DNA from 3 places in the Ruegeria sp. CH8 genome. Region 3 is predicted to be linked to each of the others. Evidence: riboswitches for the same ligand, from Rfam matches in the RefSeq annotation. Region 3 holds a riboswitch; each other region holds the start of a gene.
The links. A riboswitch is a leader RNA that binds a small molecule or an ion and turns the genes downstream of it on or off. The one in region 3 is predicted to bind thiamine pyrophosphate.
Positions count from the first base shown of each region.

Region 1 (13,669 bases), on a different contig from region 3:
CCTTCGAGGGGGCGTCGCGGAAAAACACCCGTGCGCGCGGGCCGCCCTGAATCCAGAGGTTCCCGTAATCGGGGTTCTTCGTGATCATGTAATTGCCGGAATCGAACCAGCGAGCGATCTGAAACGGGTCCTGGCCTTCGCGATAGGGTTCCGCGTCCAAAGGTCCCTGCGGGTACATGTCGATCAGCATGGTCCCAAAGCTGCGCACCGCGCAGCCATCCAACCAATCGGTCAGGGCACGGATCGGGCGGGTGTCGCAGAACGGGTAGATGAAGAACTCATCGGGATCGACGGTCAGAACCCAGTGTCCATGCGCGTATTTGCGCAAAAGGTAATTCGACCAGTCTAGCCCGAAAGAGGCCCGTTTGTAGCTGGCCCGCGCGTGCCAGACCGAGGCGTCGGGCTGGCTGGCCAGATACTCGCGCGATCCGTCATCGCTGTCATTGTCGATGAAAAGGAAATGGTCAACGCCAAGCTTGCGGTAGTATTCCAGAAAATAAGGCAGACGGATTTTTTCGTTCCGCAGCACACTCATCAACAACACGTCGTTGCGTCGGATGTTGGCGGTCCTGTCGGACATCGGTTTCAGCTGCCGCCGCTTTCGCAGACAACGCGCAAGGCGGCGCTTGCGCCGCAATCTCATCCGGTATGAAGCCAACAGGCTCACGCGTGCGCTCTGCCCTTTTTTGTTACGCGAGCTTGCCCAGGGCTGGATGGTCCAGAGTGGTGCCGGGCAATTGACGTTTTATGCCACCGTTACAACTTTCAAGGCAACGTCTTTAAAAGTCGTTAGTCACATATGCAGCTTTTCAGCAAACTTTCCCCATAAGGCCCAATTTTTGCAGCTGGGCCCAACCCTGATAGCGAACCGACCGGGGCGTCCACATGTCGGGGCGGTCCGCGATTGCATCATAATATGACGCAAACTGGTCCGGATCGTGGAAATGCTGGCGCCGTGCTTTCTCGGACTTTGACTTGCCCACCACTTCGGGCAGGAATTTCGTGTGCAGCAACACCCCTGCAGGGGCGTTGCCATCTGGTCCGTCATAGGCGGCATTGAGGTGCCGGGGTAGGGCAGAATGGCACGAGTTCACAAAGGCATATCGTCGCGACCACCGGACCAGAGGAATCTTGTTCAGCGTCGGCGAATGGCGGGGTCTGTCGGCAAAGAACATGCGCTCGCGCGCACCGCCTTGAACCCACAGGTTGCCCAGCGGGTTTTGCCGCTGTGCCCGGTAGGAGCCTGGATCGAACCAGTCCAGAACCTCGGTCGGGTCGGTTTCCGGGTCATAGTTTTGCGTGCCCAGCGGCCCTTTGGGATAGAGGTCCAGCATTAGCGCGCCAAAACCTGCGCGGCCTTGTTGGTCCAGCTCAGCGGTCAGGTCCTGCAGGGGTTTGCTGTCGTGATCAGGATAGATAAGCAGCTCATCAGCGTCGACCATCAGGGTCCAGTGACCGTGCCCATAGCGCATTTGCAGCCACGTCAACCAATCCAGCCCATAGCGCGCGCCCCGATAGCTGGCAGGGGTCTGCCACAGCGACACATCCGGCTGATCACGCAGGAAATCGACCGAGCCGTCATCGCTGCCGTTATCCACGATCAGAAAGTGATCGACACCCAGCGCGCGGTAATGGCGGAAGAACCAGAGCAGGCGGGTGATTTCATTGCGCAGCGTGGTGAAGGCCAGAATGGCACCGGGCCTGATCTGCGCAGTCCTGTCGTTTAGACAAGTCAGTTGGTGGCGGCTGCGAAAGGATCGCCAGAGCAACCGCCGACGTTTCAGCCGCAACCGGTAGTGCTGCACCCATCCGATGGGGGGAAGAGGATCGGTTGCGGGATGCGTCACCTGGCGATCACTTCTCGTAATTGCCGTTCTGGTGCCAGCGCCAGGCATCGCCAATCATAGTCTCTAACGTTGATCTTTTTGGGGTCCAGCCCAACTCGTCCCCGGCGCGGACTGAACCCGAGACCAGCTTGGTGCAATCCCCGGCGCGGCGCGGGCCGATGGAATAGGGTACTTCGCGGTTGGTGACCGTTTTGGAATGGCCAATCACCTCCATCACCGAAAAGCCCGAGCCGGTGCCCAGGTTGAACACGCGGCTGCCCTTGCCCTGCTCCAACCAGTTCAGACCCAGCACATGGGCATCAACCAGATCGCACACATGCACATAGTCTCGGATGCACGTACCATCCGGCGTGTCGTAATCGGTACCGAACACGGTCAGACCGTCGCGCTTGCCGTCGATCGCGTCCAGCATCAGCGGCACCAGATGGGTCTCGGGGCGGTGGAATTCGCCGACCTCGCCCTCTGGGTCGGCTCCGGCGACGTTGAAATAGCGGAAGATGACGTGGTTCAACTCGTGTGCCGCCTGAAAATCGCGCAGGATATCCTCGATCGCGCGTTTCGAAGCGCCATAAGCGTTCAGCGGTTCCTGCGGCGTGTCTTCGTCAAGCACCACATTGTCATGCTCGCCATAGGTGGCGCAGGTAGATGAGAACACGAAGTTCAGGCACCCGGCGGCGACGGCGGCTTCGATCAGGGACAGCGAACCGGTGACGTTGTTGGTCCAGTATTTACCGGGTTCCGACATCGCCTCACCCACTTGGCTGAGGGCGGCGAAATGCATTACCGCGGCGGGTTTGTATTTGGCAAAGACCTCATCCAGTCGGGCGCGGTCCAGAAGGTCGCCCTGTTCAAAAGGGCCGAATTTCACCGCATCCTGCCAGCCAGTGATCAGGTTGTCATAGGTCACCGGCGTATAACCCGCCTGCGCCAGAGCCTTACAGGCATGAGAACCGATATACCCGGCCCCGCCAGTTACAAGAATGTTGGTCATCTATTCTTCCAGCTTAAAATGGAGGGCATCACCGTGTCGGGGGGCAGGCAAGTCGCGCGGGGCTGGGATATCAATCCAACCCCATCGCCATCATCATCTCTTCCAGCTTTGGGACGTCCTGCGGGTTGTTCAACTCCCAGAACTGGCGGCCTTTGGCTTCGACCTCGACGCACAGAACCTTGCGACCGTTCTCCATAAAGCGCAGCTGCTCCAGCCCTTCCAGCTGCTCCAGCGGACCAGTGGGCCAAGTGGGATAGGCGGCCAGCGCATCGGGGCGGTAAGCGTAGACACCCACATGGTGGAAGACCGGGGTCGCGTCGTCTCCGCCATAGGTTTCGGCGGTGTAGGGGACGACCTCTTTCGAGAAATACATGGCGCTGTGATCCGCGGCGAAGACTGCTGTGGTGCCACCTACGCGCCCGTTCTTGCGGTCGTTCAACAGGCTGTTCAAAGCATCGCCATCGCAGCGCAGAACTGGCGTGGCGACGCCTGCCTCAGGCGCGGCGCGCAGACCGGCAATCAGATTTTCGACAAACCAGTGCGGGGTCAGCGGCGCGTCACCTTGCAGATTCACCACAATGTCATATCCCGCGCCCAGCACCTCATGCGCCTCGGCACAGCGTTCTGTGCCGTTGCCGCAGGTTTCCGAGGTCATCACCACTTCGGCCCCGAAGCCTTCGGCCACTTCTCGGATGCGGTCATCATCGGTGGCGACAACCACCTTGTCCACGCCCGAAACCGAACAGGCGGCGCGCCAGGACCGCTCGATCAAGGTCATCGCGTTGCCGCTGGCACCGGTCAGCGGCACCAGCGGTTTGCCCGGATAGCGGGTCGAGGCGTACCGGGCGGGAATGGCGATCAGAACGGACATCAGGCCTCCTTCAGCTCAACACCCGGAGCATAGGCAATGAAGAACGGGTTTGCATATTCATCTTTGCCATATGTCAGCGGCGTATGGTCATCAAAACGAACAACCTGCCCGCCAGCGCCCGCCAGAACGGCGTGACCTGCGGCGGTGTCCCATTCCATCGTGCGACCGACGCGAGGATACAGGTCCGCTTCACCGGTGGCGACCAGACAGAATTTCAGCGACGAGCCCGCGCTTTTGCTGTCCTGCACCTGATATTTGTTGATGTAGTCCTCAGTCGCTTGGTCCCGGTGCGATTTCGACGCCACGATCAAAAGTGCCGAATTGTCGGGTTTAGACACTGCAATCTGTGTCGTGTCGCCAGCCATTTCCTTATCCAGCGCGCCGGTTTCTTCGACGGATTGACCGTCCGCTTGCGTGTAAAACATCCGCCCCTTCGCAGGAGCGTACACTACGCCACGGGTCGGAACGCCGTTTTCCACCAGCGCGATATTCACAGTGAAATCGCCGCGGCGGTTGATGAACTCTTTTGTGCCGTCCAGCGGATCGACGATCAGGAACGTGTCGCCCTTTTCAGAGTGCGAGGCGGCCTGTTCCTCGGTTACCAGTAGAATGTCGGGAAATGCCTCGCGCAGACCGGCCGAGATCAGGGCATCGGCGGCTTCATCTGCTTCGGTCACAGGGCTGGAGTCGGATTTTACTTTAACGTCGAAATCGTCCGCCTCGTAAGTTTCCATGATCTTGTCGCCCGCTTCCAGGGCCAAACGTCGGATAACGGGAATGAGGGCGTCATAGGTCACAAAAATGCTCCGTTCTTGTGAATTGTTGATCGAATATCCTGACGACCTTATGATGTGCCGGTTACGGAACGGCAAGAAATTCGTGCCAGATTGCAGGCGAAACCACGGGAAAGACGCTTCGGGTGTATTATTTCAAGCGAAACCAATCGTTATTGGGCGGCGCGTTTACAACGGCCGAACTCATTTTCCATGCCGTTGTGCGCAACGTGCGCTCTCAGCACAGCAATGCGGTGCTGGCCATTCTGGTTAGCATTTTACAGATTCTGGTTCTGGTCGCGGTGTTTTACACGATCATGTCCTTCATGGGTCCACGCATTGCCAAAATCCGAGGGGATTTTGTGTTGTACCTGCTGTCCGGCGTATTTCTGTTTCTGACGCATGTCAAATCTGTCAGTTCGGTGGCGGGTGTCAGCACTGGAAACAACCCGATGATGCTGCATTCGCCGATGAACATGATGGTTGAATTGCTGGCGACCGCATTCGGCACGCTCTACACGCAGTTGGTGGCGATCCTCATCATTCTGTTCGTTTACAGCGTTGCGGTTTCTCCGATTGAGATTCAGCATCCCGGCGGTGCTTTTGCGATGTTGATGCTGGCTTGGTTTACAGGATGTTCCATTGGTGTTGTCCTAATGGCCCTAACGCCTTGGTTGCCAACTGTTTCCTCGATACTAAAAACCATCTACCGCCGACTGAACATGATCTTCTCGGGAAAAATGTTTGTGGCAAACGCGTTGGGCGGTGCAATGCTGGCCATGTTTGCGTGGAATCCACTGTTTCATATTATCGACCAGTGCCGGGGGTTTGTTTTTCGCAATTACTATCCCCGTAACACCAATTGGGAATACCCGCTTTGGGTGGGGTTGGCACTGCTGCTGATCGGTTTGTTGGGGATATTCTTCACGCGGCAACACGTCTCAAAAAGCTGGAGTGCGCGCCGTTAACCTGCCACCCGCAGGGTCAGGTTGATCCGGCCACCCTTGGGCAGAAGTTTCGAAGACCCGAAGCGGATGCGATCAATCCCGTGATAGGTCAATCGGGCAGGTCCGCCCATGATTACCACATCGCCGGAGTTCAGCCAGATCGACTCGGTTTTGCCGCCACGAGTCTGGTTGCCGATGCGAAACAGGGCATCATCGCCCAATGAGATTGACAGAACCGGCCAGGAAAAATCGGCCTCGTCCTTGTCTTGATGCAACCCCATCCGGGCCCCTTCGCCGTAGTAGTTGATCAGGCAGCAATCGGGGTCGCGGTCGGGGCTGGCCAATGCCCGCCAGATATCGAGGATCGGATCGGGGATCTCGGGCCAATCCGCGCCTTTGGGGTGTTGTGGCTGGTACCTGTAACCCGCCTTGTCCGTCACCCAGCCCAACGATCCGGCCGAAGTCATGCGTACGGACATTTCCTTGCCCGAAGGTGTGACCGGCCGGAATAAAGGGGCAGATTTCAGAATCGGGCGCAGCAGTTCGATCAACTGCGTCTGTGTCTGAGTATTCAGACAGGCTTTTCTGATATCAAAACCGCGCAAGAGCAGCCGCGTCATCCAAGATTCCCCAATCCTTGCCAAAACCTTGCCAAAAAAGGTCACAGATTCCCAAAAACCTGCGATTTACACCGCTTGCAGGCCATTCATCCCGCCCTTATATACGCCGGGACGCGCGATGGTGTAGGGCTGTTGCGCATATCAGATCGGGGCCGGGTGCCATAACGGGTTCGGACCTCGGACATCGCCTTGAAGAGAAAGGGATTGAACATATGGGAAAAGTAATCGGGATTGACCTCGGAACCACCAACTCGTGTGTGGCTATCATGGACGGCTCGCAGCCGAAGGTCATCGAAAACGCCGAAGGGGCGCGGACCACGCCCTCGATCGTCGCCTTCACCGAAGATGAGCGACTGGTCGGTCAGCCTGCAAAACGTCAGGCGGTCACCAACCCCGACAACACGATCTTTGGCGTCAAGCGTCTGATCGGGCGTCGCGTGGATGATGCAGAAGTCGAAAAAGACAAGAAAATGGTGCCGTACGCCATCGTTGATGGCGGCAATGGCGACGCGTGGGTTGAAGCTCGCGGTGAAAAATACTCTCCAAGCCAGATCTCGGCCTTCACTCTGGGCAAGATGAAGGAAACCGCGGAAAGCTATCTGGGTGAGGAAGTCACGCAGGCGGTTATCACCGTTCCGGCATACTTTAACGACGCACAGCGTCAGGCTACCAAAGACGCCGGCAAAATCGCCGGTCTGGAAGTGCTGCGGATCATCAACGAACCGACAGCGGCTGCTCTGGCCTATGGTCTGGATAAAGAAGAGACCCAAACCATCGCGGTTTATGACCTTGGTGGTGGTACCTTCGACGTGACCATCCTGGAAATCGACGACGGCCTGTTCGAGGTCAAATCGACCAATGGTGACACCTTCCTGGGTGGTGAAGACTTTGACATGCGCATCGTCAACTACCTGGCAGATGAGTTCAAAAAGGAACACGGTGTCGATCTGTCTGCCGACAAGATGGCCCTGCAGCGTTTGAAAGAAGCCGCTGAAAAAGCCAAGATCGAGCTGTCCTCGACCTCGCAGACCGAAATCAACCAGCCGTTCATCTCGATGGGTTCGAACGGTCAGCCGCTGCACATGGTCATGAAACTGACCCGTGCCAAGCTGGAATCGCTGGTTGGTGATCTGATCAAAAAGTCAATGAAGCCCTGTGCCGCTGCTCTGAAAGACGCCGGCCTGTCGGCTGGCGACGTGGATGAGGTTGTTCTGGTTGGTGGTATGACCCGGATGCCGAAAGTGATCGAAGAGGTCACCAAGTTCTTCGGAAAAGAGCCCCACAAAGGTGTGAACCCGGACGAAGTTGTTGCCATGGGCGCTGCCATTCAGGCCGGTGTTCTGCAGGGCGACGTCAAAGATGTGGTTCTGCTGGATGTGACCCCGCTGTCGCTGGGCATCGAAACGCTGGGTGGCGTGTTTACCCGCCTGATCGACCGCAACACCACGATCCCGACCAAAAAGTCTCAGGTTTTCTCGACCGCCGAAGACAACCAGAACGCCGTAACCATCCGCGTGTTCCAGGGTGAGCGGGAAATGGCCGCGGACAACAAGATCCTGGGCCAGTTCAACCTCGAAAATATCCCGCCTGCACCGCGCGGTATGCCTCAGATCGAGGTGACTTTTGACATCGACGCCAACGGCATTGTCTCGGTTTCGGCCAAGGACAAAGGCACCGGCAAAGAGCAGAAGATCACCATTCAAGCTTCGGGCGGTCTGTCCGACGAGGACATCGACAAGATGGTCAAAGACGCCGAAGAGAACGCGGAAGCCGACAAGGAACGCCGCGAGCTGGTCGACGCCAAGAACCAGGCGGAAAGCCTCATCCATTCGACCGAGAAGTCGATGGAAGAGCATGCCGACAAGGTCGACCCGACCACCATCGAAGCCATCGAGCTGGCGATTGCCGCGCTGAAGGACGAGCTGGAAACCGAAAATGCCGACAAGATCAAATCCGGCATCCAGAACGTCACCGAAGCAGCCATGAAGCTGGGTGAGGCCATCTACAAGGCGCAAGCCGAAGAGGGCGAGGATGAGCCTGCTGCAGCCGATGCCGCGCCGGGTGATGACGATATTGTCGACGCCGAGTTTGAAGATCTGGACGACGACAAACGTAAGTAACGGGTAACCGGGCCAATTTGGGCCGGTCCGGTTGCCGGGCCGGCCCGATTACGTTGAGGCAGAAGGAAATACTGATGTCAAAACGCGACTACTATGATGTGCTCGGTGTTACAAAGGGCGCATCGGCGGACGAGATCAAGAAGGGCTTTCGCAAGAAGGCCAAGGAATTGCATCCCGACCGCAACAAAGACAACCCGGATGCCGAGGCGCAGTTCAAGGAAGCGAACGAAGCCTACGACGTGCTGCGCGATGCCGATAAAAAGGCTGCTTATGACCGCTTCGGTCATGCTGCCTTTGAAAACGGCATGGGTGGCGGCGGCGGCCGTCCCGGTGGCGGCTTTGGGCAGGGCGATTTCTCCAGCGCATTCTCGGACGTGTTCGACGATTTGTTCGGCGATTTCATGGGCGGCCAGCGCGGTGGTGCTGGTGGCGGACGTCGCGCTGCGCGCGGGTCCGATCTGCGCTATAACCTGCGCGTGTCTTTGGAAGAAGCCTTCTCGGGCCTGCAAAAAACCATCAGTGTTCCTGCGGCCGTAGCCTGTTCCGCCTGTGACGGTACAGGCGCCGAAGGTGGCGTGGAGCCGACCACGTGCCCGACCTGTTCGGGTATGGGCAAGGTCCGCGCGCAACAGGGTTTCTTCACCGTTGAGCGCACCTGTCCGACTTGTTCGGGACTGGGTCAGATCATCAAGAACCCCTGCAAGTCCTGCAACGGTGCTGGCCGTGTTGAAAAAGAGCGTGCCCTGTCTGTGAACATCCCCGCCGGTGTTGAAACCGGCACTCGCATTCGTTTGGCGGGCGAGGGTGAAGCCGGGATGCGCGGTGGCCCTCCGGGCGATCTCTATATCTTTGTTGAAGTTTCCGACCACAAGCTGTTCGAACGTGACAGCGTGAACCTGTATTGCCGTGTGCCTGTCAGCATGGCCAAGGCAGCGCTGGGCGGATCGATTGAAGTTCCGACCATCGACGGTGGTCGTGGCCGCGTGCAGATACCGGCAGGCAGCCAGTCTGGTCGCCAGATGCGCCTGCGCGGCAAGGGTATGCCTGCTCTGCGCGGTGGTGGCGTCGGTGACATGTTCATTGAGTTGGCTGTGGAAACCCCGGTCAATCTGACCAACCGACAAAAGGAACTGCTGCGGGAATTCGACGATTTGGGTGAGGATAACCATCCGGAATCCAAAAGCTTTTTCTCGTCCGTCAAGTCGTTTTGGGACGGTATGAAGGGCTAGATTCCTACGCCCATGATTATCAAAGAAGAGCCGGTCAAATGTGGCCGGCTTTTTCAATTCATAAGTCCAGATTGACTACAGCCTGCGCCAAAATTGGCCCTTGATTCCCCGGACAACCCCTGAGATTGTCCGCCCAACCGTTGGGGTGCCTCGATCAAGGGGCTGAGAGGCGTGAATGCGCTAACCCATCGAACCTGATCCGGGCAATACCGGCGTAGGGAACGGTCTAACATACACAGACGTTTTCCATGCTGCGTTGCCCATTGATGATGGAGCAACGATATGGCGCATATTGCCCTGACTATTGCGGGCTCGGACAGCGGCGGCGGGGCCGGGATACAGGCCGACCTCAAGGCAATGTCCGCTTTGGGCGTGTACGGCGCCAGCGTGATCACGGCGGTGACGGCTCAGAATACCCGGGCCGTGACTGCGGTGCATGGGATCCCGCTGGATGTGGTTTCTGCCCAGATCGAAGCGGTTCTGACCGATCTAGATGTCGGCGCGATCAAGATCGGAATGCTGGCAACGCCGGAAATCATACAGACGGTTGCGGAGGCTATTACCGGGTTTGAAGGCCCCGTGGTGCTGGACCCGGTGATGGTTGCCAAATCCGGTGATGCTTTGTTGGCGCAAGACGCGGTGCAGACTTTGCGCGACGTCCTTCTACCGCGCGCCACCTTGTTGACCCCGAACCTGCCTGAAGCCGCCTGTCTGTTGGGTGATGCCGAAGCTGCGACACCTGACCAGATGATCGCGCAGGGGCGGGCCTTGTGTTGGTCGGGCGCAGGTTCGGTTTTGATGAAAGGGGGGCATGGACGCGGGGACGTCTGTCACGACCTGCTGGTTGATGCCTCGGGCCTGGTGGCCGAGTACACCGCCCCCCGACGCGAGACACGGAACACGCATGGCACAGGGTGCACCTTGTCGTCGTCGATTGCGGCGGGGCTGGCGCAGGGGCTCGGCCTGACCAACGCCGTTGCGCAAGCGCATGAATACCTGCAGGGGGCGATCGCCTTGGCGGACGGTCTGATGATCGGGCGGGGTCACGGACCTGTGCATCACTTCCACCGGGTCTGGTCCGCATGACGGTCTGGTCGGTCATAGGGTCAGGCGTGGCCGGTTTGGCCGTTGCGAGCGAGCTTGTCTCGCGCGGGGCCAAGGTTCAGGTATTTGATCCCGCTGGCCCTCCGGGGCCGCATGGGTGTTCGTGGTGGGCGGGCGGTATGCTGGCCCCGTGGTGTGAGTATGAAAACGCCGAGGAGCCGGTTTTGCGGTTGGGTCAGATTGCGCAGGACTGGTGGGCAGCGCGCACTCGGGTAGAACAGCGAGGAACGCTGGTTGTAGCCAATCCGCGCGACTTGCCTGATCTGCGCCGATTTGCTCGTCGGACCGAGGGGTACAGTGAAGTCGAGCAATCCAATATCGCTGAATTAGAGCCTGATCTTCACGGATTCACCAAAGGTCTCCATTTCACGAAAGAAGCCCATCTGGACCCACGCCAAGCCTTGCGGGACCTTCATAGGCAACTGTTGGATCATGGTGCTGAATTCCACCCTAAGCTCGCTCCATCGCGTCTTGAAAATGCTATCGATTGCCGGGGTTTGCACGCCCGTGAGGTGCTGCACGATCTGCGAGGTGTAAAGGGTGAGATGTTGGTGATCCGTTGCCCGGACGTGACATTGACGCGGCCCGTGCGTCTGCTGCACCCAAGGATGCCGCTTTACATCGTGCCACGCGGCGACAGTGTTTACATGCTGGGCGCGACGATGATCGAAAGCGAGGATAGCAGCCGCATCACCGCGCGCTCGATGCTGGAACTGCTCAGCGCGGCTTACACGCTGAACCCCGCGTTTGGAGAGGCCGAGGTGCTCGAGATCGGAGTCGATCTGCGCCCGGCCTTTCCTGACAATCTGCCGCGTATTCGGCGGCTGGGGCACACAATCTATGCCAATGGCCTCTATCGCCACGGTTATCTGCTGGCCCCGGCGCTGGCGCAGGGCGTGGCGGATCTGGCGCTGGAAAACAAACATTCGGAGATAGTCGATGAAGATCGTGCTTAATGGCGAACCGCGTGAGGTGCGTGCCGAAACCCTCTCGGACCTGCTGGCCGAATGCGAGTTTTCGGGACGGGTGGCGACGGCCGTGAACGAGGATTTCGTGCCATCGGGCCTGCGCGTTGCTCACAAACTGGCCGAAGGCGACCGGATTGAAATCGTCGCGCCGATGCAGGGGGGCTGAGGATGAAGGTTTTTTATGGCACCGGCTTGCCCAACCCGCTGATGCTGGGAACGGCGCAATATCCCAGCCCCGCGATCCTGGAGCAGGCGTTTCGCGACAGCGGCGCTGGGGTGGCCACGGTGTCGCTGCGGCGTGAATCCGGTGCTGGGCAGACCTTTTGGCAGATGATCCGAGACCTCGGCGTGCTGCTTTTGCCGAACACGGCTGGGTGTCACACGGTCAAAGAGGCTGTAACCACTGCCCACATGGCGCGGGAGGTGTTTGATACAAAGTGGATCAAGCTGGAGCTGATCGGCCATACCGACAGCCTGCAGCCGGACGTGTTTCAACTGGTCGAGGCGGCGCGCATTCTGACCGAGGATGGGTTTCAGGTTTTCCCCTACACCACGGATGATCTGATCGTGGGCGAACGCCTGTTGGCCGCTGGGTGCGAGGTGCTGATGCCTTGGGGCGCACCGATTGGCTCGGGGCGGGGGTTGAACAACGAATATGCCTTGCGCGCGATGCGAGCTGAATTCCGGGACGTGCCTTTGGTGATCGATGCCGGAATTGGGTTGCCCAGCCATGCCGCGCAGGCGATGGAGTTGGGATATGACGCGGTTCTGTTGAACACCGCTGTAGCGCGGGCCGGTGACCCCGCCACCATGGCCCGAGCCATGCAGCTCGCCATCGAGGCCGGACAATTGGCCCATCAGGCCGATCCGATCGAGGCGCGCGATATGGCGGAACCGTCCACCCCCGTGATCGGAAAGGCGTTCTTGTCATGACCCTCGACCGGTTTTACCCGATCTTCGACCATTCGGACTGGCTGCGCCGAATGCTGCCCTTGGGCGTGAAACTTGTGCAGTTGCGGATCAAAGATCAGCCCGACGCGGTGGTGCGCGAACAGATTGCTTTGTCACGCGACTTGTGCCGGGAACATAACACCGTTCTCGTGGTCAACGACTATTGGCAACAGGCGATTGAGTTGGGGTGCGACTGGATTCACCTCGGGCAAGAGGATCTGGATGACGCCGATTTGAAAGCCATCCGTAAGGCGGGACTGAAACTGGGTGTCTCGACCCATGACGATGATGAGTTGGAGCGGGTTCTTGCAATGGGCCCGGACTATGTGGCGCTGGGGCCGGTCTATCCAACGATCCTGAAAAAGATGAAATGGGAACAGCAGGGCTTGCCCCGTGTCACCGAATGGAAGGCGAGGGTGGGTGGTATCCCCCTGGTTGGGATCGGCGGGATGAGTGTAGAACGCGCGCCGGGTGTGTTGCAGGCGGGGGCGGATACCGTCTCGGTCGTCACCGATATCACACTGAATGAGGATCCTGAGGCCCGGGTGCGCCAATGGATCGAGGTCATGCGATGAGCCGCTATGCCCGCCAGATGATCCTGCCTGAGGTTGGGGCAGAGGGGCAGGCCCGCCTGTCCGCCGCGCGCATTCTGGTGGTGGGCGCAGGAGGATTGGCGGCCCCGGTACTGCCGCTGCTAACCGGGGCCGGGGTGGGGCAGCTAACCATCCTGGACTGCGATGAGGTCGCCCTGTCGAATCTGCACCGGCAGATTTTGTTTTCTGAGGCGGACTGTGGACGCCCGAAGGTAGAGGTCGCGGCGGATCGTTGCCGGGACTTGAACCGTGAGGTCACTGTAATCGCAGAGAAACAGGCTTTAACAAACGAAAATGCGATTCAATTTGTCGAACAGGCAGACTTGGTCATCGATTGCGCCGACAGCTATTCGGCTAGTTATATCCTGTCAGACACCTGTCTTGCGCTTGGTAAGCCGCTGATTTCTGCATCCGTGCTGGGGCTTTCGGGTTATGTCGGTGGCTTTTGCGGTGGCGCACCGTCCTTGCGGGCCGTGTTTCCGGATGCACCTGATAGCGGCGCGAGCTGTGCAACGGCTGGGGTGCTTGGCCCCGTCGTTGGGATCATCGGAGCGCTGCAGGCGCAGATGGCGCTGAACCTGATCCTTGGCTTGCAACCTTCACCGCTGGGGCAAATGGTGCAGGTCGATGCGTGCTCGTTCCGTAGCACTACGTT
Region 1 is NZ_JBQFQR010000011.1:101,269-114,937, forward strand. Features, by position in the region: gene ACR0ER_RS13915 (glycosyltransferase family 2 protein) at 1-643, opposite strand, end outside; gene ACR0ER_RS13920 (glycosyltransferase family 2 protein) at 810-1,847, opposite strand; gene galE (UDP-glucose 4-epimerase GalE) at 1,855-2,838, opposite strand; gene ACR0ER_RS13930 (3-deoxy-manno-octulosonate cytidylyltransferase) at 2,909-3,709, opposite strand; gene cysQ (3'(2'),5'-bisphosphate nucleotidase CysQ) at 3,709-4,506, opposite strand; gene ACR0ER_RS13940 (ABC transporter permease) at 4,629-5,450, shown strand; gene ACR0ER_RS13945 (alpha-ketoglutarate-dependent dioxygenase AlkB family protein) at 5,447-6,049, opposite strand; gene dnaK (molecular chaperone DnaK) at 6,262-8,169, shown strand; gene dnaJ (molecular chaperone DnaJ) at 8,244-9,398, shown strand; TPP riboswitch at 9,530-9,636, shown strand; gene thiD (bifunctional hydroxymethylpyrimidine kinase/phosphomethylpyrimidine kinase) at 9,681-10,484, shown strand; gene ACR0ER_RS13965 (FAD-dependent oxidoreductase) at 10,481-11,458, shown strand; gene thiS (sulfur carrier protein ThiS) at 11,442-11,636, shown strand; gene ACR0ER_RS13975 (thiazole synthase) at 11,639-12,403, shown strand; gene ACR0ER_RS13980 (thiamine phosphate synthase) at 12,400-12,996, shown strand; gene ACR0ER_RS13985 (HesA/MoeB/ThiF family protein) at 12,993-13,669, shown strand, end outside.
Region 1: linked by a shared signal. The riboswitch ahead of thiD (bifunctional hydroxymethylpyrimidine kinase/phosphomethylpyrimidine kinase) and the one ahead of thiC (phosphomethylpyrimidine synthase ThiC) in region 3 are both predicted to bind thiamine pyrophosphate.

Region 2 (5,083 bases), on a different contig from region 3:
AGGCAGCTATAGAAGAGTTCGGTCAAACCGCGCGACGGGTGAACGGAAATGTTCGAGGCACGCTGCGACTTGGCACCATTGTTGATCCGAACTTCATACGCCTTGGCGCTTTTTTGGCGGCCCTCGTGGATGGGTATCCCGACCTGCAAACAAAGCTTGTGCATGGTATAAGCGGTGATGTCGTTGGGCGCCTGATCAGTGGGGAAGTGGATGTAGGTTTTGTTCTGGGTGATCTTGATAGCTATGAAACCGGCGATCAGGATCAAACAGACTCGGTGTTTTTCCAACGGGAACTCACCAAATTTACTTACCGCGTTATAGCTCCAACAGGTTGGGGGAAACGTGTCTTAGGCAAGGATTGGCTGGACCTGGCTGCTCTGCCTTGGATTGGCACGCCGAAGAAATCTGTGCACCACCGGCTGCTGGAGAAAATCTACGCGGATCTTGATTGCCAGCCGCAGGCAGTCTGTCTTGTTGATCAGGAGCCATCAATGCTGGCCATGGTACGATCGGGTATTGGACTGAGCCTGTGCCGAGAATCGATAGCGCTTGAGGAAATGCAGTCACGCGGACTTGTGATATCGGATAGAGTCAAAATTGAAACTTCCCTTCGGTTTGTAACGCTTGCTTCGAAAAAAATGGAACCAAACGTTGTCGCTGCATTCGACGCCCTCAGCGCAACGTGGAACTAACCTTGCTTCTTTAACCGCTGACCGTGACCCTTGCTCTGGTCGCACGTAGCCGGGCTTGGACGGTAAGTCGGTTCATGCCTTCCTGGGCAATTTCAAAGGGTGCAAGTATGACCGCCCGGTCGTTGTCCTTAGCTGGATATGCCTGCAAAACGGGTTGTCTTTTGGTTAGTTCCCGCCTAGTCAGGGCCTCACCTCGGGGTGCGTGGTGTGGCCACGCTGAGATGCCTTTGGCGAACCCGTTGAACCTGAACCGGCTAGAACCGGCGGAGGGAAAGGTGACGGTTTCATCCATCCTTGCCCTCTCGCCGCAATGGAGGATGACATGAAACATCTGATGATTGCTGCGGGAATCCTGAGTGCAACCACGGCTATGGCGGCCGATAAACCTCAGTTGACCGTGTATACCTATGACAGCTTTGTCTCGGACTGGGGCCCCGGCCCGCAGGTGAAAGAGGCGTTTGAGTCGGTCTGTGACTGCGAGCTGAACCTTGTCGGCGTCGAGGACGGCGCGGCACTGTTGTCGCGTATCCGGTTGGAGGGTGAAAACTCGGACGCCGACGTGGTGCTGGGCCTGGACACCAACCTGATCACTGCGGCCAAGGAAACCGGCCTGTTTGCGCCCAGCTCGGTCAGCGCCGAATACACGCTGCCGATCGAATGGAAGGATGAGGTGTTCGCGCCTTATGACTGGGGCTATTTCGCCTTTGTTCATAACGCCGATGCAGCAGCGCCTGCGAATTTCCGCGAACTGGCCGAGGGTGACACCAAGATCATCATTCAGGACCCGCGCTCCTCGACCCCCGGTCTGGGGCTGCTTTTGTGGGTGCAGGCGGCTTATGGCGATGAAGCGGCGGATATCTGGGCTGGTCTGGCCGACAATATCGTGACTGTAACCAAAGGCTGGTCCGAGGCATATGGCCTGTTTCTGGAAGGTGAGGCCGACATGGTTCTCAGCTACACCACATCGCCCGCCTATCACCTGATTGCCGAGGAAGACGCCAGCAAAGCGGCGGCCGCCTTTGACGAAGGCCACTATATGCAGGTCGAGGTTGCGGCAAAGCTGGCCGGGACCGATCAACCAGAACTGGCGGATCAGTTCCTTGAGTTTATGGTCTCGGACGCGTTCCAGCAGATCATTCCAACTACCAACTGGATGTATCCGGCGGTGACCCCGGTAGCCGGTCTGCCCGAAGGGTTCGACACGCTGATTCAGCCGGAAAAATCCCTGCTGTATTCTCCGGATGAGGCCGCCAAAGTGCGGGATCAGGCGCTTGCGGAATGGCTGAGCGCGCTCAGCCAGTAAGCCCCTGGCCGGGCGTTGGCGCGGCGGCTTTTGTGGCCGCGCTTATATTGGGGACCCTTGCCGCTGTTGCCCTGCGGGCTGACGCGGCGGGCGGTTTCGGCCCGGCGGATTGGGCCGCCCTGCGGTTCACGCTTGTGCAGGCGGTTTTGTCGGCCCTGTTCAGTGCGGCGCTGGCGGTTCCGGTGGCGCGGGCACTGGCCCGACGGCGGTTTCCGGGGCGACGGGCGCTGATCGCGCTATTGGGCGCGCCCTTTATTCTGCCGGTCATCGTGGCGATCCTCGGGTTGTTGCAGGTCTTTGGCCGCGCAGGGTGGATTTCGGACCTTTTGAGTTTTTTCGGCCTGCCGCCGATGCGGATCTACGGGTTGCACGGTGTTGTACTGGCGCATGTGTTCTTCAACCTGCCGCTGGCCACACGGTTGATCCTGCAGGCGTGGCAGGAAATCCCCGCTGAACGTTTTCGACTGGCCGCGCAGCTGGGCTGTGACGGGATGGCGATGTTCCGTCTTATCGAGCTGCCGATGCTTAGACGCATCCTGCCGGGTGTGCTGGCCGTGATCTTCGCCATCTGTCTGACCAGTTTTGCAGTCGCCCTGACCCTGGGCGGAGGGCCACGGGCAACGACGATTGAACTCGCGATCTATCAATCCTTTACCTACGATTTCGATCTTGGCCGGGCGGCGTTGTTGTCCGCCTTGCAACTGGCCCTGACGGCTGCAGCTGCACTGGCCGCCCTGAAGTTTTCGCGCGGGGATGGGTTCGGGGCAGGGCTGGACCGGGCCATCCGCCGCTGGGACGGCGGCGCGCCCGTGCTTGATACGTTCTGGATATTGGCGGCGGCTGCGTTTCTGCTGCTGCCTTTGGCGGCGGTGGTGATTTCGGGGCTCTCTGGATTGTTTGAGATGCCCACGCAGGTACTCCGCGCCGCGCTGACCTCGGTTCTGGTGGCTACGGCCAGCACGGTTGTTTTGTTGGTGTTGGCGCTGCCCATGGCCATGGCCGTTGCAACCGGTCGGTACGGGATCGTCGAACTTAGCGGCATTCTGGGGCTGGCGGCGTCGCCCTTGGTGATCGGGACCGGCCTGTTCATCCTGATCCGTCCGGTGGCCAATCCCACCACACTGGCGCTGCCAGTCACGGCGCTGGTGAACGCGGTCATGGCGCTGCCCTTCGCCCTGCGCATTCTGGTGCCTGCCGCGCGCGACGTGGTCACCCGACATGGGCGGCTGGCGCTGTCACTGGACATGGACAAAACGACCTTTTTCACCCGCATTCTGCTGCCTCGAATGCGTCCGCAAATCCGCTTTGCCGCAGGCCTTGCGGCCGCGCTGTCGATGGGAGATCTCGGCGTGATTGCTTTGTTTGCGGACCCCCAGATTGCGACCCTGCCGCTGCAGATTTACCGGCTGATGGGAGCTTACCAGATGCAGGCGGCAGCCGGGGCGGCGCTTTTGCTTTTAATGCTGTCAATGGGCGCTTTCTGGCTTTTGGATCGCGGAGGGCGATTGCATGCTGAAACTTGACCGCTGCGTCATTGAAAATGGTGGTTTCGCCTTGCGGGCCGATTTTACAATCGAGGCCGGGGTCAGTGTTGCCATCGTCGGCCCTTCGGGGGCGGGCAAGTCCACATTGCTTGAGGCAATCGCCGGGTTTCGCGATCTCAAACAGGGGCAAATACTGTGGCAGGGGCAACGCATTTCCAACCTCGCCCCGGGCAAACGCCCGCTGGCGATGCTGTTTCAGGATGGCAACCTGTTCCCGCATCTGACGGTGGAGCAGAACGTCGCCCTGGGCCAACGTCCCAATGGGCGCCTGTCGGCAGAGGAGCAGGCGCAGGTCAAAACCGCGTTGGCCCGCGTTGGCCTGCCCGGTTTTGAGGGGCGCAAACCGGCCGAACTGTCCGGCGGACAACAAAGCCGGGTCGCGCTGGCCCGGGTTCTGGTGCAACGGCGTGACATACTGTTGCTGGACGAACCCTTTGCGGCGCTGGGGCCCGCGCTGAAAGCGGAAATGCTGGACCTTGTTGCAGGGTTGCTGGCCGAGACCGGAACAACCCTGCTGATGGTCAGCCATGACCCGCAGGACGCCCGTCGTATCGCCGACCAGACCGTACTGGTGGCCGACGGACAAGCGCATCCGCCTGCGGCGACGGCGCAACTGTTCGACAATCCGCCGCCCAGCTTGCGGGCTTATCTGGGATAGGCGCTATTTTCGGTTGTGGAAGATAAAGCCAAGAAAGTTCAGCAGGAGCTGCGCCGCCAGAATCTGCGTGCTTTCGGTCTGATCATAGGCCGGGGCGACCTCGACCAAATCGATGCCAACCACATCACCGCGCTTACTCAGCCCCTGAAGGATTTCCAGTACGTCATAATACAGGAACCCGCCATGGCTGGGCGTTCCGGTGCCCGGCGCAATCGAGGGGCAGAAGGCGTCAATATCAATGGTGACGTAATAGCGTGCGCCTTCGGGAATGCGGTCCAGAACGCCGTCCGTTCCTAGCTTGCGCACCTGCCGGACCGACAGGATATCCGAACCGCGCGCTCGTGCGTCCTCATAACCTTCCCTGGCGGTCGAGGACACGTTGCGGATGCCCAGTTGGGTCATCCCAGACACATAGTCCTTTTCAATCGCGCGGCGCATCGGGTTGCCGTGACCCTCAGTGACGCCGTGGCGTTCATCGACAAAGTCCAAATGCGCGTCGATCTGGACCACGTGAATGGGTCCATTCTTTTCGCAATCCTCGGCAAAGGCGCGGATACAAGGGATGTTGATCGAGTGGTCACCGCCAATGGTCACCGGCAGAGCACTTGCATCCAGTATCTTCTTCACACCGTATTCGATATTGTCGTGGCTTTCCTCGGTCTTGGTGTGGATGACATCAGCATCACCCAGATCGACGATGCGCACATCGTTGCCCAGATAGGTGGCGTCGTCCTCATGGTCGTAGGCTCCAGCATGGCCAAAGCTGAACAGGGTCGAGGCTTCGCGCACCGCGCGCGGCCCGAACCGGGCGCCAGAACGATACTGACACCCGAAGTCAAACGGCGCACCCAGGACGGCGACATCAGCATCAATATTGTCCCAGTTC
Region 2 is NZ_JBQFQR010000057.1:333-5,415, reverse strand. Features, by position in the region: gene ACR0ER_RS25335 (LysR family transcriptional regulator) at 1-692, shown strand, start outside; TPP riboswitch at 877-982, shown strand; gene thiB (thiamine ABC transporter substrate binding subunit) at 1,015-1,995, shown strand; gene ACR0ER_RS25325 (thiamine/thiamine pyrophosphate ABC transporter permease ThiP) at 1,971-3,518, shown strand; gene ACR0ER_RS25320 (thiamine ABC transporter ATP-binding protein) at 3,505-4,197, shown strand; gene speB (agmatinase) at 4,201-5,083, opposite strand, start outside.
Region 2: linked by a shared signal. The riboswitch ahead of thiB (thiamine ABC transporter substrate binding subunit) and the one ahead of thiC (phosphomethylpyrimidine synthase ThiC) in region 3 are both predicted to bind thiamine pyrophosphate.

Region 3 (12,487 bases):
TATCGATGATTTGGAGGCGTTGTATTTTGAACTGCGCAAGCACAAGGGCGTCACGCAGGAACAGGCCAGGCTTGAAGCACGCAAACCGCATGTATTCGCCGCGCTAATGGTAAAGAAGGGGCTTGCGGACGGAACCCTTGGCGGTGCCGTAGCAACCACGGCTGAGATCGTGCGGACTGCCATTCAGGTCATTGGTCCAAAACCCGGCGAAAAGCTTGTATCCAGCTTTTTTCTGATGCTGTTCTGCGAGGGTCACCACATCAAAAAAGGCGCGCATGTCTTTGCGGATAGCGGTCTGGTCGTTGATCCTTCTGCAGAAGAAATGGCCCAGATCGCGTTGGCTTCAGCCAGTAGTTTCCGGGCGTTGACGCAGGATACTCCGCGGGTCGCGATGTTGTCGTTCTCGACCCGTGGCAGCGCCAGCAGTGCAGCCGTGACCAAGGTCGTTGAGGCCACGCGTTTGGCCAAGGAGGCGGCGCCCGATCTTCTTATTGACGGTGAGTTGCAATTTGATGCAGCCTTTGTGCCCGAGGTTGCAGCAAAAAAGGCCAAGGACTCGCCACTGGGTGGCGATGCGAACATCTTTGTCTTTCCCAACCTCGAATCCGGCAACATCGCCTACAAGATCGCCCAGCGGGTCGGAGGAGCAGTGGCCGTCGGCCCGATTATGCAGGGGCTGGATAAACCAGCCAATGATCTGTCCCGCGGATGTTCGGCCGAGGATATTCTGCACATGATCGCCGTAACCGCAGCCCAGGCCGAAGCAAACGAAACAAAGATGCAACCGAATTCGGAGGTTTTGCGATGAATGTACAAGTCATCAACCTGTTCGACGAACCCGCAACGCGCAGCGAGCGCCGCCTGTCTGATCTGCCGGATCGCGTGGTAGAGGGGGATCCTCACCACAAGGTCGGGATGCATTTCACCAGCTCCGACGGTGCACTCTCGGCGGGCACGTGGACATCAACTCCTGGGAAATGGCACGCGTTCACGGACAAGGATGAGTATTGCTACATCGTTGAAGGACATTGCGCGTTGATTCACCAAGACGGGACGCGGCAGGATTTTCGCACCGGTGACAGCTTTATGATTCCAAACGGCTTTCAGGGCTATTGGGAAGTTGTTGAGACAACGACAAAGCACTTTGTCATACGAGACTTGTCTGAGTGACGTAAACCGTTCCTGGGGCGTGAACCTTCCCATTGAATGGGCTTTGGGTGCATCTGCATTTACAATGAGCTCAGAGGAACTGCATTGCGCGATTTTGATGGAGTGCCTTACACTGTCGATCCAAATCGACCGACTAAGGCTAGCAAGCTTGAATTGCCCCTCTAATCAGACCCACTTGGGTGGTTCAATTTGATTGTTAGGCTCCAGACTTATTGCCAGAACAGAATGGTAGCTGCGAGAGCGATTGCCGACACGAGGACCTTCGTATCGGTTCGCGATGCGGCGCCAGGCTTTGAAACGTCCGAACATGATTTCAAGGCCCTTTCCTTCACGATCTCTTCCATGTCGCGACAGGACACAGAGAGGCGCGACCGGAAATAACCGAAGGGCAAACCTACGCCTTTGTGAAAAGGGCAGCCTTTCATATGTGTTGTCTCAAAAATGCTCGCGATTGAATTGAAAGCAACAGGGGCCAACACACGTGGTCAGGTCACCCGCGATCAAAACTTGGCGACACAACCGGCGCTAATCGCAAATTTGTCGTATTTGAATTATTTTCTGTCCGAAACAACATCTGCAAAAAGCACTTTTCTCAGCGCAGATTGAGGGCTGCAACGAACAGGAGCCTTCATGCGCTATTCAGCTCTGAGAATCCTCAAAGAGGCCCTGACAGGTCACAAAGGGTGGACCCCGCAATGGCGTGACGTCGCGCCTGCGGAGGCCTACGACTATGTCATTGTCGGAGGTGGCGGCCACGGGTTGGCGACGGCCTATTACCTTGCCAAGGAATTCGGCGCGGCACGTATCGCGGTTCTGGAGAAGGGCTGGATAGGCGGCGGTAATGTCGGGCGGAACACGACAATCATTCGGTCGAACTATTTGCTGGACGGAAATGAGCCGTTCTACGAGTTTTCGCTCAAGCTTTGGGAAAACCTGGAACAAGACTTCAACTACAACGCGATGGTCAGCCAGCGTGGAATTCTGAACCTCGTCCATTCAGATGCGCAGCGCGATGCGGCGCGGCGTCGGGGGAATGCCATGATCCTGAACGGGTCGGACGCTGAACTTCTGGATGCCGAGGCTGTTCGGGGGATGTACCCGTTCCTCAATTTCGACGATGCACGCTTTCCAATCCGGGGCGGTCTGTTGCATCGGCGCGGCGGCACAGTGCGGCATGACGCAGTGGCCTGGGGTTACGCCCGCGGGGCCGATATGCGCGGCGTAGATATTATTCAGAACTGCGAAGTCACCGGATTTCGCATCGAAAACGGTGCGGTTCGGGGTGTTGAGACAACCCGCGGATACATCGGGGCCGGAAAGGTTGGTGTTTCGGTTGCGGGCAGTTCCAGCCGGGTGATGGCGATGGCCGGAATGCGCCTTCCCATCGAAAGCCACGTTCTGCAGGCCTTTGTTTCCGAAGGGTTAAAACCCTTCATCCCGGGCGTAATCACCTATGGCGCTGGACATTTTTATTGTAGCCAATCCGACAAGGGCGGGCTGGTATTCGGGGGCGATATCGACATGTACAATACGTACGCCCAAAGGGGTAACCTGCCGGTTGTCGAAGATGTCGTGGAAAGCGGGATTTCTCTGATACCGGCACTTGGACGCGCGCGCCTCTTGCGCAGTTGGGGAGGGCTCATGGACATGTCCATGGACGGCTCGCCCTTCATCGACAGGACGCACATCGACGGCCTCTACTTCAATGGCGGTTGGTGTTACGGCGGGTTCAAGGCGACGCCTGCTTCGGGCTACTGCTTTGCGCATTTGTTGAAGACCGACCGCCCGCATGAAGTAGCCATCGCTTACAGGCTGGATCGGTTTAAAACCGGCCACATGATCGACGAAAAAGGGCAGGGCGCCCAACCGAACCTGCATTGAGGGGCAAACCAGATGATTATTGACCATCCTTTGCTTGGCCCGCGTGATGCGCAGGAGTTTACCTATTTGGGTGATGCCTCGCTTATCAACCGGCCCGATTGGCAGTGTGAAAACGCGCTGAGCGAGTTCCACGACTATCTGTATTTGCGCGACAATCCAGCAGGCGAACACTGTGAGCTTTGGTACCACGAGCAGGGCGATCGTTCGTGGCTTGTCGTCACGCGGAACACAGTTACTCATGAAATTCTGAGCGTCGAACTTGCCCATGACGTGGCGAAGGCGGTTACCGCAGGAAGGTCTGCTAAATGACTCAGGTGAATCGTTTGAATGGCGGCTTGATTGACCGCAGCAGCAGCCTGAACTTTCGGTTTGACGGAAAGACCTACAGCGGGTTTCAGGGTGATACGCTGGCCTCGGCTTTGCTGGCAAATGGCGTGCGACTAACGGGGCGCTCGTTCAAGTATCACCGGCCGAGGGGCGTATTGACGGCAGGCAGCGAAGAACCCAATGCGCTGGTCGAGCTTCGCACGGGCGGGCGGCAAGAACCGAATACCCGCGCCACGGTTGCCGAACTCTATGACGGGCTGGACGCGAATTCGCAAAACCGCTGGCCGTCCTTGGAACGCGATTTCATGGCGATTAACGACCGGTTTTCGAATTTTCTAACGGCAGGTTTTTATTACAAGACGTTTATGTGGCCAAAGGCTTTCTGGGAAAAGCTCTATGAGCCCATCATCCGCAAGGCCGCCGGCTTGGGCAGTTTGACCGGAGAGGACGACCCCGACCTATATGACAAAGGGTTTCTGCATTGTGATCTGCTGATTATCGGCTCGGGACCAGCAGGTTTGGCGGCGGCACTGACAGCAGGTCGCGCGGGCGCACAGGTCATTCTGGCCGAAGAAGATTTCGAGTTGGGCGGACGTCTGATCGCCGAGTCCAGCACGTTGGCAGAAATCTCAGGTGCAGATTGGGTCATGCAGACGCAGGCGGAACTGGCGGGCATGAGCAATGTGCGTCAGATGCCTCGGACCACTGTGTTCGGAGCCTATGATCATGGGATTTACGGCGCGGTCGAGCGCAACGCGGATCATCTTGCTGAACCCGCTCCGGGCAAGCCGCGTCAAACCTTGTGGCGCATCTATTCTAAGCGCGCGTTGATTGCGACTGGCGCGATCGAACGCCCCATCGCGTTTGAAAACAACGACCGCCCCGGGATCATGCTGGCTGGCGCCGTTCGTGCCTATGTCAATCGCTGGGCCACAACGCCTGCGCAATCTGTTGTCGTTTTTGCCAATAACGATGACGCCCACCAAACGGCCCGTGATCTAATGGCGCAGGGCGTCAAGGTGCCCGCCATCATCGACACGCGGCCCGATGCGCCAGATGTTGAGGGGACTGAAGTTCTGAAGGGGGCCGAGATCATCAACACATCCGGTCGTCTCGGTCTGAGTGCGGTTCGGGTCAGGGTCGCCAAAGGATATACACGCAATCTGTATTGCGAAGCGCTGGCGACGTCAGGCGGCTGGAACCCCAACCTCGGCCTGACCTGTCATCAGCGAGGCCGACCGGTTTGGAACGCGGATATTCATGCATTTGTTCCGGGGGAAGGTCTGCCCGTCGGACAGATCGTAGCCGGAGCGGCAAAGGCTGAGCTGACAACCGACGCAGCACTCCGGGGTGGAGCGGCCGCAGCAGTTTCCGCACTTGCTGATCTTGGGATCACCGCGACGCCAGCTGACTTGCCAGCCGCACAGGATGCGCCAGTCTCTCTGTCGCCGTTCTGGCATGTGAAGGACGCAAAACGGGCTTGGTTGGATTTCCAGAACGACGTGACCGTAAAGGACGTCAAACTGGCGCATCAGGAGAATTTCACTTCGGTCGAGCACCTCAAGCGGTACACAACGCTGGGTATGGCAACCGATCAGGGGAAGACTTCTAACGTCGGTGCGCTTGCGGTGATGGCGGAACTGACCGGTAAGTCGATCCCTGAAACCGGCACCACCATCTTCCGACCGCCCTACACACCTGTGGCGATGGGGGCTCTGGCGGGGCGTGCCGTCGATAAAGATTTCCACCCGACCCGGCTGACCCCCAGCCACAAATGGGCCGAGGAGCGGGGCGCAGTGTTCGTCGAAGTCGGCAATTGGATGCGAGCACAATGGTTTCCGCGCAAGGGTGAGACGCATTGGCGTCAGTCAGTTGATCGCGAGGTTCTTCAGACCCGCAATTCAGTTGGTGTCTGTGACGTGACGACACTGGGAAAGATCGACGTGCAGGGTGCTGACGCCGCTGACTTCCTGAACTTTGTTTACGCCAACGGATTCGCCAAACTACCGGTGGGCAAAGTGCGTTATGGTCTGATGCTGCGCGAGGATGGCGTGGCATATGATGACGGGACAGCCGCACGTTTTGCCGAGGACCATTTCGTCGTAACGACAACCACTGCTAACGCGGTTCTGGTCTATCGCAACATGGAATTCGCGCGCCAATGTCTGTGCCCGAATATGGATGTGCAACTTATCTCAACCACCGAGGCCTGGGCGCAATATGCGGTTGCGGGTCCGAACAGCCGCAAGCTGCTGCAAAAGATCGTCGATCCCGAATTCGACATATCGAACGAGGCGTTTCCCTTTATGGCCTGCGGCGAGGTCACCGTCTGCGGGGGGTTGCGCGCGCGGCTTTTCAGAATTTCGTTCTCGGGCGAATTGGCATATGAGATCGCCGTGCCCACCCGTTATGGCGATGCCATGATGCGGGCGCTTATGGAAGCGGGCGAAGAGTTTGATGTGGTGCCTTACGGCACCGAGGCCCTTGGCGTCATGCGCATCGAAAAGGGCCACGCTACGGGCAACGAATTGAACGGAACAACCACTGCTCTGAACCTTGGCCTTGGTCGGATGGTCAGCGACAAGAAAGACTGTATTGGCAATGTGCTTAGTCGTCGTGAGGGAATGAACGCTCCGGATGCGCTGGCTCTGGTCGGCCTGAAGCCTTTGGACGCTAAGGATACCCTGCTGGCAGGCGGGCATCTGATGAACAAGACCGGGCCGGTCGATGCTGCAAATGATCAGGGTTATGTCACCTCTGCAGCCTATTCTCCCACCCTCCAAAGTTCCATCGCTTTGGGTTTTGTGAAAGGCGGGCTCGACCGTAAGGGTGAGCAGTTACGCTTAGTCAATCCGTTGGAAGGTCAGGAAATCTTGGTGGAAATCGTCAGTGCTCATTTCGTTGACCCGGAAGGGGAGAGGCTCCGTGCATAACTTAAAAGCAATTACTCCACTGCGTGGCGTTTCTCCTCGCCTGGATCACATCGGCACGATCAACGTCACCGAGGTCGTGGATCAGGCCCTGGCTTCGGTCGCGGCCCGAAAGGGACAATCTGCCGTCATGCAGCAAGCGCTGGCTGATCACATCGGATTGCACCTACCTGAACCTGGTCACGCCGTGATTGCAGCACCCTTTGGCGCCATCTGGATGGGGCCTGATCAATGGATGATCACCGCCCCGCATGACAGTCATGAACTGCTGGCGTCCGAGGTGAAGGAAATAGTCGGACGCAGCGCCTCGGTGGTCGAGCAGACAGATGGCTGGTGCCGATTTGACGTGGCAGGGGTTGGTTTGTGCGATCTGTTCGAACGGCTTAGCAATGCGCCGGTGCGTACGATGGTGCCCGGTTCGGCCATCCGTACAACAATGGAACATTTGGGTGTGTTTTTGTGGCGATTGGCCGATGATCATATGGCCATCTTAGCCCCCCGGTCTGCTGCGGGTTCGTTGCACCACGGGCTTGTGGCTGCGGCGCGGTCTATCGCCTAAGCTCAGCCCGACGGAAGCACGTCATCGCTACCGACACGCATTGAATTCTTGGCACGCCGGTCGCTGATCGGCGTTACCCCAAACGTCTCGCGGTAATGGCGCATGAAGGAACCGGGCGTGGAATACCCGACCATATAAGCCACTTCGGTGATAGGGTCGTTGGTATATAGAACCAACTGCCGCGCCTGGTTCATTCGCATTTTTCGGTAATAGCTGAGAGGACTTTGACCGGTCGCTTTCTTGAACCCACGCTCCAGAGAGCGTGCCGACAGACCGACTGCTTCGGCCACTTCGCTGATTTGAATAGGGCTTTCGATATGTTCGGCAAAATGCCGAATGGCGCGTGCTACCTGCTTTGGCAGTAAATCCTGGCTTTTCGCCGTAGAAATGGCGGGAACTTTTTGTGACATCGTTGCGCTGCGGATAAACGGGTGCTGAAACCAGCAGGCGACTTCAGCCATCACGTCGCCGCCTAGGCTGTCTTCAATCAATGTCAGCATGTGGTCAAACACGGCCGATGCACCTGAGATAGTCGTAAAATTACCTTCAGAACAAACTACGGTGTCTGTTATCGGGATTTCAGGAAATTCGGCCTTAAAAGCCGCCTCATAACACCAGTGGACGGACAAGGGTTGATCTTCGGTCAGACGGGTTCTTGCAAGGGGGAAAACCCCGCCGCTAATCGCGCCAAGTTTGGTGTTTCCGCGCAACAACCGTTGCAGGGCTGCGTTCGCTTTTGAGGGGTCTTCGAAAACGCTGTTTGGACTGGACGCAAACAGCAAGCGATCCAGACCCTGGACTTCAGCCAGCGTACAGTCGGGTGAAAAGGCCACCCCGGCAGAGGATTGCACTGGCTCGTTTTTTTCAGCAACCACCATCCAGCGGAACGCATCCTGCCCTGAAATTTCATTGGCAGCTCGCAATGGTTCGATACACGAGGTCAGGCATGCCATGGGAAATCCCGGAAAGACTAGGATTCCAAGGGTCATTTCTTCTTTTATCATCGGTTCATTGATATGATGAATTGAACTGATGTCTAAGACAATAGTGCCCATTATTCCTGTCGGCAACGAAGACACCGGACCGGTCTTATGTAGAGACAGAAGTGCGGGTTTGTTTCTCGCTTGGGTGGTGGTTTCAAAGTTGAGTCTTCATTCAGCGACACGCGTTTCAAGCACTTGAAATGCAGGCGCCAAAATTGTGCTCTGCCCGAAATCCGATGCGCCACTTCGGTCCGAGCCAGATATCCTGCTAAAATGAGTTGCCTGAACCCATCGAAACCGAAGATTGGCATCTTTGATGCTTGTCTCTTTGGTATTTCTCGGAGTAAGTCTTGCACACGCAGGGGAGTCCCACCAAGGGGACTGAGAGGCTGACAGGGCATTGCCCGGCGACGCGACCCTTTGAACCTGACCCAGTTGATACTGGCGTAGGAAGCTAGGGCGCGCAGGCTGCAGAAAAGGGCAGGCGTTCTCCGAACAAGGGGGTAAACTACCCTCTCGTTTCCCCAAGCCAAACTCATCTGGTGTCTTTTTGAGTTGAACTGCTTGAGGAGCACCAACATGAACGTCCCCAACCCCAAAATCACTACGGATGAACTGCCCGCGTCGCGCAAGTTCTATGTCAACGGAGCGCTGCATCCAGACATTCGCGTGCCGATGCGTGAGATTTCCGTTCATCCAACCGCAGGTGAGCCGCCCCTGCCGGTCTATGACAGTTCCGGTCCTTATACCGACCCCAATGTAACCACCGACATTCGGCAGGGCTTGCCTGCTCTCCGTCGCAAGTGGATCGAGGCACGTTGCGACATTGAGGAGTATCAGGGGCGCGAGATTAAACCCGAAGACAATGGATTTGTTGAAGGAGATCGGCTGACTCCCGAATTCCCAGTGCGCCCGCTTCCTTTGCGTGCAAAGGACGGCAAGGCGGTGACCCAATTGGCTTATGCCCGCGCCGGTATCATCACGCCTGAAATGGAATTCATCGCAATCCGTGAAAACCAGCTGCGCGAAGCCGTTGTTGAGCCGCGCGAAGGCAACGACTGGGGCGCCAGCATTCCCGACTATGTAACGCCGGAATTCGTGAGGGATGAAGTTGCCGCAGGGCGCGCCATCATCCCGGCCAACATCAACCATCCCGAAAGCGAACCGATGATCATCGGGCGCAATTTCTTGGTCAAGATCAACGCAAATATGGGTACATCGGCCGTGACTTCTTCGATGGAGGAAGAAGTCGACAAGATGGTTTGGGCGATCCGATGGGGCGCTGACACTGTTATGGATCTGTCTACGGGTCGCAACATTCATAACACCCGCGAATGGATCATTCGCAACAGCCCGGTACCGATCGGGACGGTTCCTCTGTATCAGGCGCTGGAAAAGGTAAACGGCATCGCCGAGAACCTGACATGGGAAGTGTTCCGCGACACGCTGATCGAACAGGCGGAACAAGGCGTGGATTACTTCACCATCCACGCGGGGGTTCGCTTGCACATGGTGCCGATGACGGTAAACCGCGTGACAGGCATCGTTTCTCGCGGTGGTTCGATCATGGCAAAATGGTGTCTGCACCATCACAAGGAAAGCTTCCTCTACGAACATTTCGACGAGATATGTGACATCTGCCGCGCCTATGACGTTTCCTTCAGCCTCGGCGATGGACTGCGTCCCGGCTCAATCGCTGATGCGAATGATGAGGCGCAGTTCGCTGAACTGGAAACACTGGGCGAACTGACCAAAATTGCCTGGACCAAAGACTGTCAGGTGATGATCGAAGGGCCGGGCCACGTTGCCATGCACAAGATCAAGGAAAACATGGACAAGCAATTGGAATGCTGCCACGAGGCACCCTTCTATACGCTTGGTCCGCTGACCACGGATATTGCTCCGGGCTATGATCACATCACCAGTGGAATCGGAGCCGCAATGATCGGTTGGTTCGGGTGCGCGATGCTTTGCTATGTCACGCCTAAAGAACATTTGGGCCTGCCGGATCGGGACGACGTCAAAACCGGGGTCATTACCTATAAGATCGCCGCACATGCGGCCGATCTAGCCAAGGGTTTGCCGGGAGCGCAGCGTCGCGATGATGCCCTGTCCCGCGCACGGTTCGAGTTTCGCTGGGAAGACCAATTCAACCTGTCTTTGGACCCCGACACAGCCCGGGAGTTTCACGATCAAACTCTGCCCAAGCAAGCGCACAAAGTCGCGCATTTCTGTTCCATGTGCGGTCCGAAATTCTGTTCAATGCGGATCAGTCACGACATACGGGCAGAAGCCCAAAAAGAGGGTATGGAGGCAATGGCCGCCAAGTTCCGCGAGGGTGGAGACTTGTACGTACCTGTTAACGAATAATAGCTAGACCAGTATTGCGCCTGCACGATCATCGAAAAATAGATGTTACAGGTGTAGGCGCAATTATTGGACCTCGATGTGCGTTCGCTCGTGTCTCGACCAAAAGCGATACAGGCTCTCGGCGAACCCAGTTGCAGCGCAGACCGCGCCTGAATGCCCCAGCAGAGCTGTTTTAAGCGCTCAACAACAACAACTTGTAAACCCCTGTCAGTGCGGGTGATGTTGCTGTGGCCGCACCGCCGACCTGGAAGGTCATTGTGTTGCTTGACGCGGAAATGTTACTGACCTCCAGACCCGAGTTTGTACCATCCCACCATTTGCTGTTTGGCGTTGTCGCGTCATCGAACTCTGTTATCCCAGAGGCAGGGAAAAGGTCGGTGGAATCGCCTGAATTGGAATTGTTCTCCAGATCGAAATTTCCATCGGCTTGTTCCAGCGAGCACTCGTAGTGCAGGGCGGCCGTCATCTGCTCGTTATTGTTGCTTCCACTTTCCTCAACGTGCCAGATCGCCAAGCCGGAATCCGGCAGCGCCGTATCACGTCCTGTTTGCTGACGGTTTTCAATGATGAAATACTCGGTATCACTGCGTGGAAAGATACAGAAGTCGTTCTGACCGGCGTTTACGGTTGCTGTCATTCCCGGAGCCAGCGTTGTCAAGTTCGAAGTCCACCCCGCGGCATGCTTTAAATAGGCATCTATTTGGACTGGGTTCTTGGGATTGCCGCTGGAGGACATCAGTGAGTAGAGCCCGGTTCCACGGGATTCGTACCCGTAGTCATACAGATCTGGAAAATCGCAGATCATGTGCCCGTTTTCGTGACAAAACGTGCCAAGGGTTAACTCGTCTCCCATATTGGTGAATTGGTAGTCGAAGAACTTTCTGCCACCCCCAATATTGTAAGCGGACGCCAGCGACCAGGAATGCGGCCAAAGCCCTTCGGCCCAGTTGTTTACCCGATCGCCTGCATAGAAAACATTCAGCGCATGTATGAAACCTAACCCATCTGCGGTCAGTCCGCTGAAATCAAATCCGTTGGCGACCAAATCATCAAGAGCTTCGGTGATGAGCTCGCGGGCACGCGTTCCAAAGCTGACCGTTTCGTCAGTATAGTAGCTGCGGTTGTTCTGGGCTGTGTAATATACCGTCACGATATTGGTGTAGGTCAGCTTTCCGTCCGACACATCGAAGAAATAGTCGCGCACGGAACCATTGTTGCCAAAACCGGAATACCCAACGTCGTTACAATACTTGGTAACCTCGTTTTGCGAGATTGTCCCTGCGACGTCTGGAAAATCGATCAATACGCAAAGCCCTACAAAGGTGCCGGTTGTCGGGCCTGACGGCGGAGCGGCAAATGGGCCGCCGGGGGCAGCTTTCTTTGCCATCACGCGCTCCGCCCAGCGGTCTTCCCAACGTCGGCGCCCACTGATCATTTGCGACCGTAAGGCATCAGCTTTTGCGACCTCATGTGAAGGTCTCAAATGCTGGGCCAAACCGGCTGCACTGGGATCATCGCGGCCAGGTGCCAACGAAGACGCTACAAGCTGCGCACCATCGGCGGCCGCTTCGGCAAAACGCCACTCGCGACTGGTCTCGCATTTGACGACCGTAAAGCCGTCTTCAGTTTCGAAGGTCGCATAAAACTGGTTTCCACTCCCACGAACCTTGAATGACGTTCCATCTGGATTGTGAAAGGTGAATTCTTCTCCATCAAATGGCATAGGCATAACAAAAACTCCAAAAGCTAAAGGTTACCCGGCAGACACGAATTACTTCCGCCGAGCATGTGCCAAGCGCGAAGTCTAGCGCGTCTTTTTGGTCGTACGCCGACGAGTGGTCTTGGCCTTCGGCTTTGCCTCGGCCTTTTTTGCATCACCCGCCGAGGCGGCCTTGGCCTCGGGTTCGGGATTGTCCACATTCGTTTTGGCGCTGAATGGTACGGAAGAGGGCGCCGTTAAAACTGGGTTCTCTATGGACGGTGGACGCCCTGTCGGAGCCACCCTGGGTGATGATCCCGCGGCTTCCAACTCCGGGTTCATGATATCGGCAGACCTGCCAGCAGGCCCTCCCTCCCCGCCGAGCGGTGGATTTTGCACGTTGCTTGCAGCGGACTTGGCGGCAGAAGTCTCAGTGGCGGTGTCAAGAGGTGGGTTCTCTATATCCGACATTACATTCTCCTTTTCGCACAGCTAGAGTAACAATTGCCGCGCGATCAGGCCCGCACGTAAAGTCTGTTAATCGTGCTGTAAGCTGATGTTGCGGTTA
Region 3 is NZ_JBQFQR010000010.1:1,536-14,022, forward strand. Features, by position in the region: gene pta (phosphate acetyltransferase) at 1-808, shown strand, start outside; gene ACR0ER_RS12625 (cupin domain-containing protein) at 805-1,170, shown strand; gene ACR0ER_RS12630 (sarcosine oxidase subunit beta family protein) at 1,801-3,051, shown strand; gene ACR0ER_RS12635 (sarcosine oxidase subunit delta) at 3,064-3,360, shown strand; gene ACR0ER_RS12640 (sarcosine oxidase subunit alpha family protein) at 3,357-6,311, shown strand; gene ACR0ER_RS12645 (sarcosine oxidase subunit gamma) at 6,304-6,867, shown strand; gene ACR0ER_RS12650 (GlxA family transcriptional regulator) at 6,870-7,871, opposite strand; TPP riboswitch at 8,201-8,320, shown strand; gene thiC (phosphomethylpyrimidine synthase ThiC) at 8,430-10,220, shown strand; gene ACR0ER_RS12660 (M6 family metalloprotease domain-containing protein) at 10,393-11,949, opposite strand; gene ACR0ER_RS12665 (hypothetical protein) at 12,435-12,487, opposite strand, start outside.